Regions from separate parts of the Bradyrhizobium sp. JR4.1 genome, predicted to be linked through region 3. Evidence: predicted binding sites of a transcription regulator. Region 3 holds the regulator's gene; each other region holds the start of a gene.
What was found. Region 3 encodes LexA, which represses DNA repair genes until DNA is damaged. Its sites were predicted from a motif close to TGTTCNNNNTGTGTTCNG; they were not measured.
Positions count from the first base shown of each region.

Region 1 (3,093 bases), 220 kb from region 3:
CCTCGAGCACGCCTTCAGCAAGGACGGCGGTCTTGCGGTGCTCTACGGCAACCTCGCGCAGGACGGCTGCATCGTGAAGACCGCCGGCGTCGACGCCTCGATCCTGAAATTCTCCGGCCCCGCCCGCGTGTTCGAGAGCCAGGATGCGGCGGTGGAAGGCATTCTGGGCGGCAAGGTCGTTGCCGGCGAAGTCGTGGTCATCATCTATGAAGGCCCGCGCGGCGGCCCCGGCATGCAGGAGATGCTGTATCCGACCAGCTATCTGAAATCGATGGGGCTCGGCAAAGCCTGCGCGCTCGTCACCGACGGACGCTTCTCGGGCGGCTCGTCGGGCCTGTCGATCGGCCATCTGTCGCCGGAAGCGGCCGAAGGCGGCAACATCGGTCTGGTCAGGACCGGCGATCGCATCGCCATCGACATCCCGAACCGCAGCATCACGCTGGAGGTCTCCGACGAGGAGCTCGCCAGCCGCCGCGCCGCGGAAGAGGCGAAGGGCGATGCCGCCTGGCAGGCGATCGGCCGCAAGCGCAACGTCTCGACCGCGCTTCAGGCCTACGCCGCGCTCACCACCAGCGCCGCGCGCGGCGCGGTGCGCGAGGTGAAGCGTCGTCCGAAGTAGGAGCGTCTCGTGCGAGCGTGACCGCAAGCAGCACGCATGGTCAACAAGTTCTGAACGGCCGGCGAAAGCCGGCCGTTTGCATTAAGGATGCCCCGACGAACTTCGGCAACGCAAGGTTTTGCCGCGTATACTGATGCGACCTTCGCAAATCCATTTCGGGCAATTGGGGCACCACACTAATGTCTCGCACTCTCGCTGTCGTTTTCTCGACCGTCGTCGCTGCGATTTCCATGACCGGCGCGGCTTCCGCCGGCTGTTACAATTGCTACACACCCCCGCCGTGCACGACCTGTTACCAGCAGCAATACGTGCAGCCGCAATACCGCACCGTCGACGAGACCGTGATGGTGTCGCCCGGCGCCGTCGTGGCGCACCGCGCGCCGGCGCAGTACCGCACCGTGATGGTGCCGCAGACTGTGATGGTGGCGCCGCCGAGCGTCCAGTACGAGCGCATCCCGCCCCAATACGCCACGCGCCAGCGCGTCGAGATGGTCCAGCCGGGTTATTCTTATTACGCGCCAGTGCAGATGGGCTGCGCGTCCTGCGGGTACTGAGCCAACGCGGAGACGAAGAATTCAACGGCGCTCCTCAGAGGGCGCCGTTTTTCTTTGCAGCCGGCAAACCAGGTCCGGAAAGGGAGGCGACTCCAAACCGGACCTCAACCAGAGACGTCTTGGGAGATGCCGCCAGTGTCCGGGATTGCTGAGAAGCGCATACTAAGGGAACAGACTGACGCCGCCTGACAGGTTGGGTGTTTGGGGCAGGGCACCAACTTCGCGTTGCCACGCCCCGCCGACTACGTTAAGCGACAGCAATTCCGGGTTTGGAAGGGTGGCCGAGTGGTTTAAGGCACCGGTCTTGAAAACCGGCGTGCCCGCAAGGGTACCGTGGGTTCGAATCCCACCCCTTCCGCCAGTCAAGCCAAAAACTCAAATAAAATCAGACTTTGGCGGTTTTGGCTCACCAAAAGCTACTAACCAATACCGTAGCTTGCGCTTGGGGGAGCCAAGGGCTAATTACCTGGACGGAACAAATAGAGAACAATATGGTGCGTGTCGAATCTGCGGAGTAACGTGCATGCTGGCAACGAATCCACCCGAGGTTGTGCAAGGAACGACTCCATTGGCAGGTGCAAAATTTTTTGACGAAAGATCGGATCAATCGGAAACTAAAGCGAGGATTATTCAGAAATACTTTTACGCCTGGGCCAACGTGATCATACCGAGTGCAAAACTGCATGGAGGCAAGATTGCCTACATCGATCTTTATGCTGGACCCGGACGCTATAAGGACGGCGCTGCGTCAACGCCGCTCCTCGTGTTGGAGCACGCTATCGAAGATAAGAACATGTGCGACATGTTGGTGACTATCTTCAACGACGCGGATGGAAACCATACAGCGACGTTGCAAGGAGAAATCGACGCGCTGCCCGGCATAGAGAAGCTCAAATACAAGCCGACCGTGAATTGTGGCGAGATTGGTGCCGACGCCGAAAAGGAACTTTCCGAAACTCGATTGGTACCTTCCTTCACGTTCGTTGATCCGTTTGGCTATAAGGGGCTGTCGCTCAAAATCGTAAATGGCGTCATTAAAGATTGGGGATGCGATTGCGTCTTTTTCTTCAACTATGGACGCATCAATGCTGGTCTTTCGAACGACTTGGTCAAGAAACACATGGACGCTCTGTTCGGTGTCGAACGTGCAGATGATCTGCGCAAGAAGATCGAAGGAAAATCGCCTGACGAGCGTGAGACGCTAATCCTTGAAGAGCTATCACAGGCTATCAAAGGCATGGGTGGAAAATTCGTGCTGCCGTTTCGTTTCAAGCGTGGTGCGCGAACCTCGCATAGTTTGATCTTCGTATCGAAGCACTTTAAAGGCTACGAGATCATGAAAGGGATCATGGCAAGCGAAAGCTCGACTGATGATCAGGGCGTTGCTTCATTCACATACTCCCCGGCAGACGCTTCCACTCCTCTGTTGTTCTCGCTATTGCAACCGTTCGACAAGCTACTAGCGGATTTGCCCAAGGTGTTTGCAGGCGAGACGCTAACGATGCGCCAGATTTACGAAGATCATTCCGTTGATACCCCGTACACGGACAAGAACTACAAAGAGGCTCTTAGACAACTTGAAGCGTCAGGAGTGATCACGGCTGATCCACCAGCAGCGCAGCGACCCAAACGGGCGGGCTCCGTCACCTTCGCGGACCGCGTAAAGGTTACGTTCAACTAGGGATGTCGCAATGGCCACCAACTCACCAATCGAATGGACAGAAGCAACGTGGAATCCGGTGGCAGGGTGCACAATCCTGTCGCCGGGTTGCACCAATTGCTATGCGATGCGACTTGCTAGGCGATTGGAGGCCATGGGGCAACCAAAGTACGCGGGCACAACGCGCGTATCAGGTGGACGCGCCAAATGGAACGGCAAGATCGTTCTAGACGAAGCTGCCTTGAACATACCGCTGAAGT
Region 1 is NZ_JBEPRY010000003.1:232,003-235,095, forward strand. Features, by position in the region: gene ilvD (dihydroxy-acid dehydratase) at 1-619, shown strand, start outside; gene ABIB90_RS09605 (hypothetical protein) at 850-1,173, shown strand; tRNA gene ABIB90_RS09610 (tRNA-Ser) at 1,445-1,534, shown strand; gene ABIB90_RS09615 (three-Cys-motif partner protein TcmP) at 1,697-2,854, shown strand; gene ABIB90_RS09620 (DUF5131 family protein) at 2,865-3,093, shown strand, end outside.
Region 1: ABIB90_RS09615 (three-Cys-motif partner protein TcmP) is a predicted target of LexA. The motif match lies at 1,645-1,662, and genes of this name have one in related genera.

Region 2 (3,093 bases), 370 kb from region 3:
GAACGGTGATCCAAAACCGCGGAATTTGGCCACCTCACTCACGGGTGGACAGGCTTGTTTAGCCGTTGGCAGATGAACTCCTCGCGGAGATGACGCGACTAACCGCCATGGCCAATATTCTAGGCGAGCTTCTGTTCGCACTGATCCGCTCGATTGTTGCTGGATGGGCGTATGCGCTCTGGGTCAAACTGGCGACATGGCTCGAGCCGAGGATCCAACGGCGTTGGGTGAAGGTTGCCGTAGGAGGTCTCCTCGGCCTGGCAGCCTTTTTCATGATTCCGATACTGATTGGGCTGTTGGGCCTTTGAAGACCATGAAATCCGTTCTCATCGTCGCCTTGGCAATCGGGGCGCTCGTTTCGACGGTGCTGCTCGTCATGGAGCAGCTCACCGACTACTCCATCGCCGTGATGGCATGGGAGATGCCGGGCATATCCGCAGCTTACCTTTTCTGGGGAGCTGTCGGCAGTTCCGTTTTCCTGGGCGTCGCCATCACTTGGGCCGTGAATGCCATCGTTTACGGGGCGCCCGCCTTCGTCGTCCTTACGGTCTTCAAGCTGGCAATTCGCGGTTCGCCGAAGTGACCTGACAATGACGGTGATGCCAGATATTTACTTCTCGAGCCCGGCCTTCTGCCGCATCGTATCGATTAGCTCTGAGGCCTCTGCCTTGGTCAGATCCTTCTTGGGCAGCTCCTTGTGGGCCTGCTCGGCGAGGGTCTTGAGGTAAGATTCCTGGGCACCGGTCATCGGGTCGTCGCCGGAGACCCAATCCTTCGGATCCTTTTGGGTGTTGTCCGCGGTGTTGTCAGCCATCTTGTTGTCAGTCACGGCGATCTCTCCTTTTCAGGTTCAATGCCGGCTGACGCCTTTTGTTCCTTATTTGTTCGTGACTCGCTCATGACGCAGCAAGGGTCGCACTTGCCCGGATTCAGCGTCGGGAGTGATCAAGGAACGGCCGGCAGCGATCGGCGTCTGCGCATCACACTTATCTTGCGACTTGCCTTGCGTCCCCAATCGAGGATCGGTGTCTCAACGGCGACGTGCAAGGCGGCGGCGAGACCGATGGAGAGCAGGATGCCGGCGATGATTGTCCCGACGATCGACAGACGCCACAGTCCGTCAAAGCTGGCGATCCATTTCACCACCAGATAATGGACGATATACAGCGCGTACGAAATCTTGCCGAGCCATTGCAGGACCGGTGAGAAGGATCGTCCTTCGGTCTCGGCAGCGATCACAGCATGGATCAGCAATCCCGCACCTACGCCATAGGTCAGGACGCGCGCGAACTGTGCGTCGATCGCGCCGTGCACGAAAATCCAGTACCAGCCGGCCACGAACAGGCCCGCGGAAACGGCTGGGAAGTGGCGCGAAAAGCGCAATCGTCCGCTTCTCTGGAGATAGGCGATGACAACGCCGGCACCGAATTCCAGCACCAGCGGATGAAAGTAGATCCCGAACTCAAGGCCGAAGACGAGAGCAAGAATGACCAGGCCGAATCCGGCGAACAAGATCTCGAACAGCCGGTCCGGCTTGATCGCCAAGACGACCGCGACGGCGACATAGAAGTGCAGTTCGAAAGCCAGCGACCACGCCGGCCCGAGGTACCAATTCGGATATGTCCATGCGAAGATGGTTCCGAGGTCGAGAGCGGGGCGGTCGCCCGGCGCAAGCGCGATCCAGGAAGAGCTGACAAACGCCGCCAGCAACACCAGCCAATAGAGCGGAAAAATTCGGAGGGCCCGTCTGAAAGCGAAATCCAGCGGGTTGTGTTGTGCCGTCGCCGTGGTCGCGATGATGAAGCCGGAGATCACGAAGAAGATGTCGACGCCGCTCGCGAGAATCGTCAGCGCGCCCTCGGCGAGCTCCGGCCCGACCATATCGGGTCGCGCACTGATTGCGTGTCCACAGACCACCGACAGCGCAGCGACCCCGCGCATCGCCTGTACACCCGCGAAGATCCGCACAAAGCCCCGCCACGCTTATTGATACGCAATCTAGGCGAGAAACCCATTAAGGAACAGTTGCGCTGATGCGATAGAAAGGCTGCTGGAGCGAGCGCCCCATCCTTCGAGGCGACCGCTTCGCGGCCTCCTCAGGATGAGGCTCAGCTGCATCCATCCGCGTTGAAATGCTGGCGCATACTCATCCCTCGTCCTGAGGGCCTGCCGCAGGCGGGCGTCTCGAAGGATGGCCGCAGTCGAGCTTCCAGCCACATGTTTGTTCATATGCGATACTCCGCACGCGACGGCGCGTGAATCGAAAAACCGCCCCCGATTGCCGGAGGCGGTTCTCGAAAATCTGGCCAGGGAATTATCGCGAACCGATATTCACTTCGCGCGAAACGCCCTAGTGACCGGTGCCGGGCTTGGTCGTCTTTGGCGGCTTGCCGTCTTCGATCCGGCCTTCGTTGCGCAAGTCACGACCTTCCTGAGCCTTCTTCTGGCTCTCGCGGGATTTGCCGTGTTCGTTCATCTCCTCTTTGATGAATCCGGCGCCTTCCTTCACTTTACCTTCAACGCTCATGACGATCTCCCTTGCTGGAGATGGGGCAACTCGCGGCGAGACCTGACCGTTCCGGTGCGCGCACGATTGTGAGGCGTGCATTCGCGACAGGTTCCAAAAAGATCCGCGTCATGAAATGGCCGCGCCGCCTTGTGGGAAGCGACGCGGCCGGGAAGCAAGCCGTACAGGAAACCGGCTTACTTCATGTTGCTGCGGGTCCTGGTGCCGCCCTGGTCGCTGCCGGGGCCGGAGCCGCCTTGGCCGGAGGCGTCGGGCCTCACCATTCCGCCCTTGCTCATGCCGTCATGGCTCATGCCGGTGGTGCCGCTCCTCATCGTGCCCTTGTCCGTGTTGGTCATACCGGGCTTCTGAATGTTGTCGGTCTGCGCGGCGGGGCCGGTCTGGTTCTGCGCAAAGGCGGAGCCGCACATGAGGCCGAGGGCGGCGGTCGCAATGATGAGCTTCTTCATCTCAAACTCCTGGTTGGTTGTGTGGGCCAACGGGAGCGCAGAAACCGTGTTCCTAAAACAAGGTGTTCCGGAGTGCAAAAATTCTCGTCTGCAACGAGGATACTTTCGGTTCTGATT
Region 2 is NZ_JBEPRY010000003.1:376,168-379,260, reverse strand. Features, by position in the region: gene ABIB90_RS10340 (hypothetical protein) at 66-308, shown strand; gene ABIB90_RS10335 (hypothetical protein) at 314-583, shown strand; gene ABIB90_RS10330 (DUF3072 domain-containing protein) at 611-814, opposite strand; gene ABIB90_RS10325 (acyltransferase family protein) at 946-1,968, opposite strand; gene ABIB90_RS10320 (hypothetical protein) at 2,351-2,527, opposite strand; gene ABIB90_RS10315 (hypothetical protein) at 2,704-2,976, opposite strand.
Region 2: ABIB90_RS10330 (DUF3072 domain-containing protein) is a predicted target of LexA. The motif match lies at 872-889, and genes of this name have one in related genera.

Region 3 (3,093 bases):
GCCGACGATTGCAGTCGGGCCGCGCTGGTGGTGACGACGCGTCCCGCGCCGCCCGATTGCGCGGCGATGGTGGTCGATCGGCAGCGGCTCGCCAGCCAGAGCGCACTGGCGCTGACGCAGCGTGGTGACGGATTTGTGGTTCAGGCGGTGAGGGCGAGAGGCACGAGCCGCCCCTGGTTGCCGGCCGGCGCCGGCGAGGGTGATTTCGACGGCAGCCTTGCGCCGAAGGCGACCGCGCCCCGCATCAAGGACGCAACGCCGGCGGAGACCGACTTGCAGGCCGACGATTGATCTGATGGTGCGGAGCAACGCAGCGGGTCGGTGCGTCCGCTCGGATTCGCTGGCGCAAACCACACCATCTCGCCGGCCACGGCGCCGGCGATGGCAATTCAATCCTGACCTCCGACCTCGTAGCCGGAGGGCGGCTGTTTCAGCCGATCGGCAGGTGCGTGACGGTCGGCTGCCTGTCGGCGATGATCTGCGCCTTGTGCTCGCGCTCGATGACCGACTGGGTCACAGGCAGTTGCAGCACGGTCGCGCGCTGGCCTTCGACGAGCTGCGTCACCAGCACAAATTTGCCGTCGGGGAATTCGATCGCGTCATGATGGCGGTCGGGAACGTGCGGATCGATCTTGCCGAACTTGCCCACGCGGGAATTGATGGTCCGCGTCCAGATCCAGCGATTGTCGTAGCGGACGTCGTCTGCGAAGGCGAGCTCCGTTCCCGGCAGCAGGCAGACGGCAACAGACGGATCGGCTGCGGAGGCGAAGCCGCGCGTCGAGGTGCCGCGGAAATTTGTCGAGACGATCGTCTCGCCGACTTCGGCGGGGCGCGACGCGACGGCATGCAGGCTGTAGTCACACATCGGGTGCTCCTCATGCTGGGATAGCAACCCGCGTCTCTTATCGAGGCGCAGGCCTCTATCAGAGTTGAAGCACGAAAGCTCTGCTCGGTTGTGGGCAAATCTGCGGCTGGTTTCCGCAAGCCGCGATCACATTATCTTTCCCGAATTCAATAGGAACAAAGCGAGTTGCGATGCATTCGGGAGGCGCATGCGCGAATCTTGCCGGCTGGTGCAACGACCTCGATCGCTGGTCGCTGTTTCCTCGCACACCCGAGCCGCGAAGCGGTGCTGTTTCGGTGCTGCTTCGTGGGCGTCGCGAGGAGCCAGCGCCGGAGGAGGGGCCGGATAGTCTGTGCAGAACCAGAAAGACTATCCAGCCGGAGCGGACGATGATCCGCTCCAATCTCTGACCGGCGATGCCGATCGGAAGCGCGCGAGGCGCCAACTTCTCCAGGTATCAAGTACGTCCGGTATCAGTACTTCCGGTAAAGCCCGATCAGCTTGCCCTGAATCTTCACCCGATTGGGCGGCAGGATGCGGACCTCATATGCAGCGTTGGCGGGCTCGAGCGCGATCGAGGCGCCGCGACGGCGGAAGCGCTTCAGCGTCGCTTCCTCGTCGTCGATCAGCGCCACCACGATGTCGCCGGTATCGGCGCTCTCGTTGCGCTGAATCAGCGCCATGTCGCCGTCAAGGATGCCGGCATCAACCATGGAATCACCGCGCACTTCCAGCGCGTAATGTTCGCCCGAGCCGAGCATGTCGGGCGGTACGCTGATGGTGTGGCTGCGTGTCTGCAACGCCTCGATCGGCGTGCCGGCCGCGATGCGGCCCATCACCGGTACCGCCACGGGGCGTTCGCCCTCGTCCGCGGGCAGGCTGGAGCCCGCACGCACCTTGCCGAGATTGCCCTCGATGACGCTCGGGGTGAAGCCGCGGCGGCTGCCGGCGGCTGCCTGGAGCTCCGGCAGCTTGATGACTTCAATCGCACGGGCGCGGTTGGGCAGGCGTCGGATGAAGCCACGCTCCTCGAGCGCCGTGATCAGGCGATGGATGCCCGACTTCGAGCGCAGATCGAGCGCATCCTTCATCTCGTCGAAGGAGGGCGGCACGCCGCTTTCCTTCAGACGTTCACTGATGAACCGCAGAAGCTCGTATTGTTTGCGCGTTAACATCTCGACCAAAGTCCCCCGGTTGATGTCGTCCGATTCCGAGACGCAGAATTCGGCAATAAGCCGCTACATGCTCGAAACAAATCATGAACGGACACTATATGTTCGATACATGTTCCGCAACTGCTTAATTTACCGTGAACAGAGCAAACTCCGCGGAACGCGCGTTGCGGGGGTGCTCAGACGGGGAGCCGCAACACTTCGCAAGCTGTGCCGGCTTCGGCCTTCGGCGCGAATGGTGCGCGCACGAGAAGTACCTGTGCTGCAGCGAGATTCGCAAGCAGCGAAGAGTCCTGATGGTTGACGGGAAGAACGACGCGTGTGCCATCGTCACGCTCCTCCAGATGCGCGCGCAGATAGTCCTCGCGCTGGTCGTTGGCGCCGACGCCGCGGCCGAGCACGGCGCGTTCGCGGCGATGGTGAATCACTGAACGGCCCGACAGGGCGCGAATCAGCGGCACCATGAACAGGAAAGCGCACACGTAGGACGATACGGGATTGCCCGGCAGGCCGATCACACCCATTGCGCCGAGGCGCCCATGCATCATCGGCTTGCCTGGCCGCATCGCGATCTTCCAGAACGCCATCGCGATGCCTTCGTCCCTCAGTGCCTGCTGGACCAGATCGTGGTCGCCGACTGATGCGCCGCCGGTCGTGATCAGGATGTCGGCGCCGCTCTCACGGGCGCGGCGGATGCCCGCGGTGGTCGCCTCCAGCGTGTCGGCGGCAATACCGAGGTCGATGGTCTCGGCGCCCTCGCTGCGGGCGAGCGCGTGCAGGGCGTAACCGTTGGAATAGACGATCTGGCCGTGGCCGGGCGTGGTGCCCGGCATCACCAGCTCGTCGCCGGTGGCGAGAATCGCGACCTTCGGACGCCTGAAAACGGCAAGGTGCGGATAATTCATTCCGGCGGCGAGCGCGAGGTCGCGCTCGGTGAGACGACTTCCCTTGCGCAGGAGCACGTCGCCCTCGCGGAAATCGACGCCGGCGGGGCGGATGTGCCGTCCGGCGATCGCGGCTTCCTTGATCGTGATCCGCTGGCCGGCGGCGACCGTGTCCTCCTGGATCACGACGGCG
Region 3 is NZ_JBEPRY010000003.1:9,817-12,909, forward strand. Features, by position in the region: partial or broken gene ABIB90_RS08505 (ComEC/Rec2 family competence protein) at 1-291, shown strand, start outside; gene ABIB90_RS08510 (hypothetical protein) at 431-865, opposite strand; gene lexA (transcriptional repressor LexA) at 1,318-2,019, opposite strand; gene ABIB90_RS08520 (molybdopterin molybdotransferase MoeA) at 2,196-3,093, opposite strand, start outside.

Region 4 (3,093 bases), on a different contig from region 3:
CCCAGTGCGCAAGTGCGCACAAGGCGGGGCATGACAGGGGGGCATGACGGCGGTGGAGGTGGCGGGGTGAGGTGCGCGGTTCTGACCCGCCCCGATCACCAAAACGGCAATGATTATCGCGCCTTACCATCACATAAAGGGCGTATTCGCGCCCGAAGAGTCCAGTGGAGTTCCGGACGCGGAGTGGCCCGGACGCATTGCTTGGCGCGGTTTTTGGCTTAAGTAACAACCGTTCGCGCCCCGATTGGATTGTTTCGTGCTCACAACGCCTCATCTTGCGCCAAGTCTGCGTCCAAATGAGCTGCGCCCACATGAGCTGCGCTCAGCGGAGCGGCGCGCAAGGAATCCACGCGCAAGTCATCCGCGCTCTGCCGGCCGCTGGGTCATGGCAGCCCTTGGCGGGCTGGTCTTGGCGTGGGCGGCGGAGCCCGCGGCGGCGCAGGGCAAGCTCGAGGCGCAATACGAGGCGACGCTGGCGGGCATTCCCGTAGGCCGAGGCGCCTGGAACATCGACATCCAGGACGATGTGTTCGCGGCCGCCGCCTCCGGCGGCACCTCGGGGCTATTGAAATCCTTCGCGGGCGGGTCGGGCACCGGCGCCTCGCAGGGCCGCGTGGTCAATGGCGCGCTGGTCGCGACCGGCTACCAGGCCTCCACCACCACGTCGAAGAAGACCGAAGAGATCCGCATCACGCTCGACAAGGGCAATGTGAAGGATTTTGCCATCCTGCCGGAGCCGCCGGTCGATCCCGACCGCATCGTCGTCACCGACGCGCATCGCCGCGGCGTCTGGGACCCGATGACGGCCTCGCTGGTGCGCGTCTCAGGCACCGGCGAGGTGCTGTCGGCGGACGCCTGCCACGGCAGCGCCGCCGTGTTCGACGGCCGCATGCGCTACGAGCTCAAGCTCGATTTCAAGCGTATGGAGAACGTGAAGGCGGAGAAGGGCTATCACGGCCAGGTCGTGGTCTGCTCGCTGTATTTCGTGCCCATCGCCGGCTACATTCCCGACCGTCCCGTGATCAAATATCTCGCCGCCCAGCGCAACATCGAGGTCGCGTTCGCGCCGATCGCGGGAACGCGCATCCTGGTCCCGTTTTGGCTGAAAGTGCCGACCCCGCTCGGGCCGGCCATGCTGGAAGCCACCAGCTTCATCACCACGGCCCAGCCGCCCAGGATCGCGAAGACGCAGTAGAGGGGCGTCCCGTGCTGAATCTCCCTTTTTGGCGAAAATAAACGCAAGCGATTTCAATGGCATCCCTACTGTGCATGGGGTTGTTTTCGCACTTTTTGTTTGGGAGGGCTCCAGGGCCGGGAATCCATTTGACTCCTCCCCGATTCTGATTCGACTCCGCGCCGTCCCCAGCTTTAACGAATCCGCCACCGAAACGTCGCTTGTGCGGCGGGCCAAAACTCCATCTAGTGCGAACCCAATAAGCCTCCCGCGACATCTTGCGAGAACGGAACAGGACTCAAGGGGGAGTCAGCGATTCGGCCGCGATTCGTTCTCAACTCGTTCCGAAGCTTAAAGCCAACGGGAAAAGCGTCGCAAAGTGAGACAGTTGCGCGAGGTTCGGGGAAGGGCGCCGCATTCTCCGCCGTCATGCCCCGGCTTGACCGGGGCATCCAGTACGCCGCGCCCTCTCGGTTTGATCTGCGCCGCCTCTGGAATACTGGATCGCCCGGTCGAGCCGGGCGATGACACCAGCGTGTGAGGCCGGCCCTTCGCGCCCTCGCCCCAAAACAGCACTGACATTCGCCCCAATCGCCATTACCTAATCCTCCAGATGCCTTTTTCCTCCTCCCCCTTCGCTTCCGAGCGGCTTCCCGGCGCCGGCGTCACTGCGGTGCTTGGTCCCACCAACACCGGCAAGACCCATCTCGCCATCGAGCGGATGCTCGCGCATCCCTCCGGCATGATCGGGCTGCCGCTGCGCCTGCTGGCGCGCGAGGTCTACAACAAGATCGCAGCAAGGGTCGGCCCCGACGCCGTCGCGCTTGTGACCGGCGAGGAAAAGATCAAGCCGAAATCGCCGCGCTACTGGGTCTCGACTGTCGAGGCGATGCCGCGGGATCTCGACGTCTCGTTCCTCGCCGTCGACGAGGTGCAGATCGCGTCTGATCTGGAACGCGGCCACGTCTTCACTGACCGCATCCTCAACCGCCGCGGCCGCGACGAGACGCTGCTGCTGGGCGCTGCGACCATGCGGCCGATTATCGAGCGGCTGCTGCCGGGCGTCTCCATGATCACGCGGCCGCGGCTGTCGCAGCTGGAATTCGCCGGCGACCGCAAGATCACGCGGCAGCCGCGGCGCACCGCCATCGTCGCCTTCTCGGCCGACGAGGTCTACGCCATCGCCGAGCTGATCCGCCGCCAGCATGGCGGCGCCGCCGTGGTGCTGGGCTCGCTGTCGCCGCGCACCCGAAACGCGCAGGTTGCGATGTTCCAGAACGGCGAGGTCGATTACCTCGTCGCCACCGACGCCGTCGGCATGGGCCTCAATCTCGACGTCGACCACGTCGCCTTTGCCTCCGACCGCAAGTTCGACGGCTACCAGTTCCGCCGCCTGACGCCGTCCGAATTCGGCCAGATCGCCGGCCGCGCCGGCCGCGCCACCCGCAACGGCACCTTCGGCACCACCGGCCGCTGCGCACCGTTCGAGCCCGAGCTCGTCAATGCGCTGCAGAACCACACCTTCGATCCCGTGAAGGTTTTGCAATGGCGCAATTCGAAGCTGGATTTCGCTTCCCTCGGGGCGCTCCAGGTCTCGCTGAACCTGGCCCCCGGCCACGAGGCGCTGACGCGCGCGCCCATCGCCGAGGACATGCGCGTGCTCGACCACGCCGCCCGCGACGCCGAGGTGCGCGATGTCGCGCACGGCAAGGATGCGGTGGAACGGCTGTGGGAGGCCTGCCAAATCCCCGATTATCGAAAGCTGTCGCCGGCCGCCCATGCCGAGCTGGTCACCACGCTGTACGGCTTCCTGATGCGGAAGGGGTGCATCCCCGACGCCTGGTTCAGGACCCAGATCGACCAGGCCGACCGCGTCGACGGCGATATCGACACGCTGTCGGCCCGGATCGCGCAGATTC
Region 4 is NZ_JBEPRY010000002.1:501,729-504,821, reverse strand. Features, by position in the region: gene ABIB90_RS07595 (DUF3108 domain-containing protein) at 386-1,195, shown strand; gene ABIB90_RS07590 (helicase-related protein) at 1,788-3,093, shown strand, end outside.
Region 4: ABIB90_RS07590 (helicase-related protein) is a predicted target of LexA. The motif match lies at 1,504-1,521, and genes of this name have one in related genera.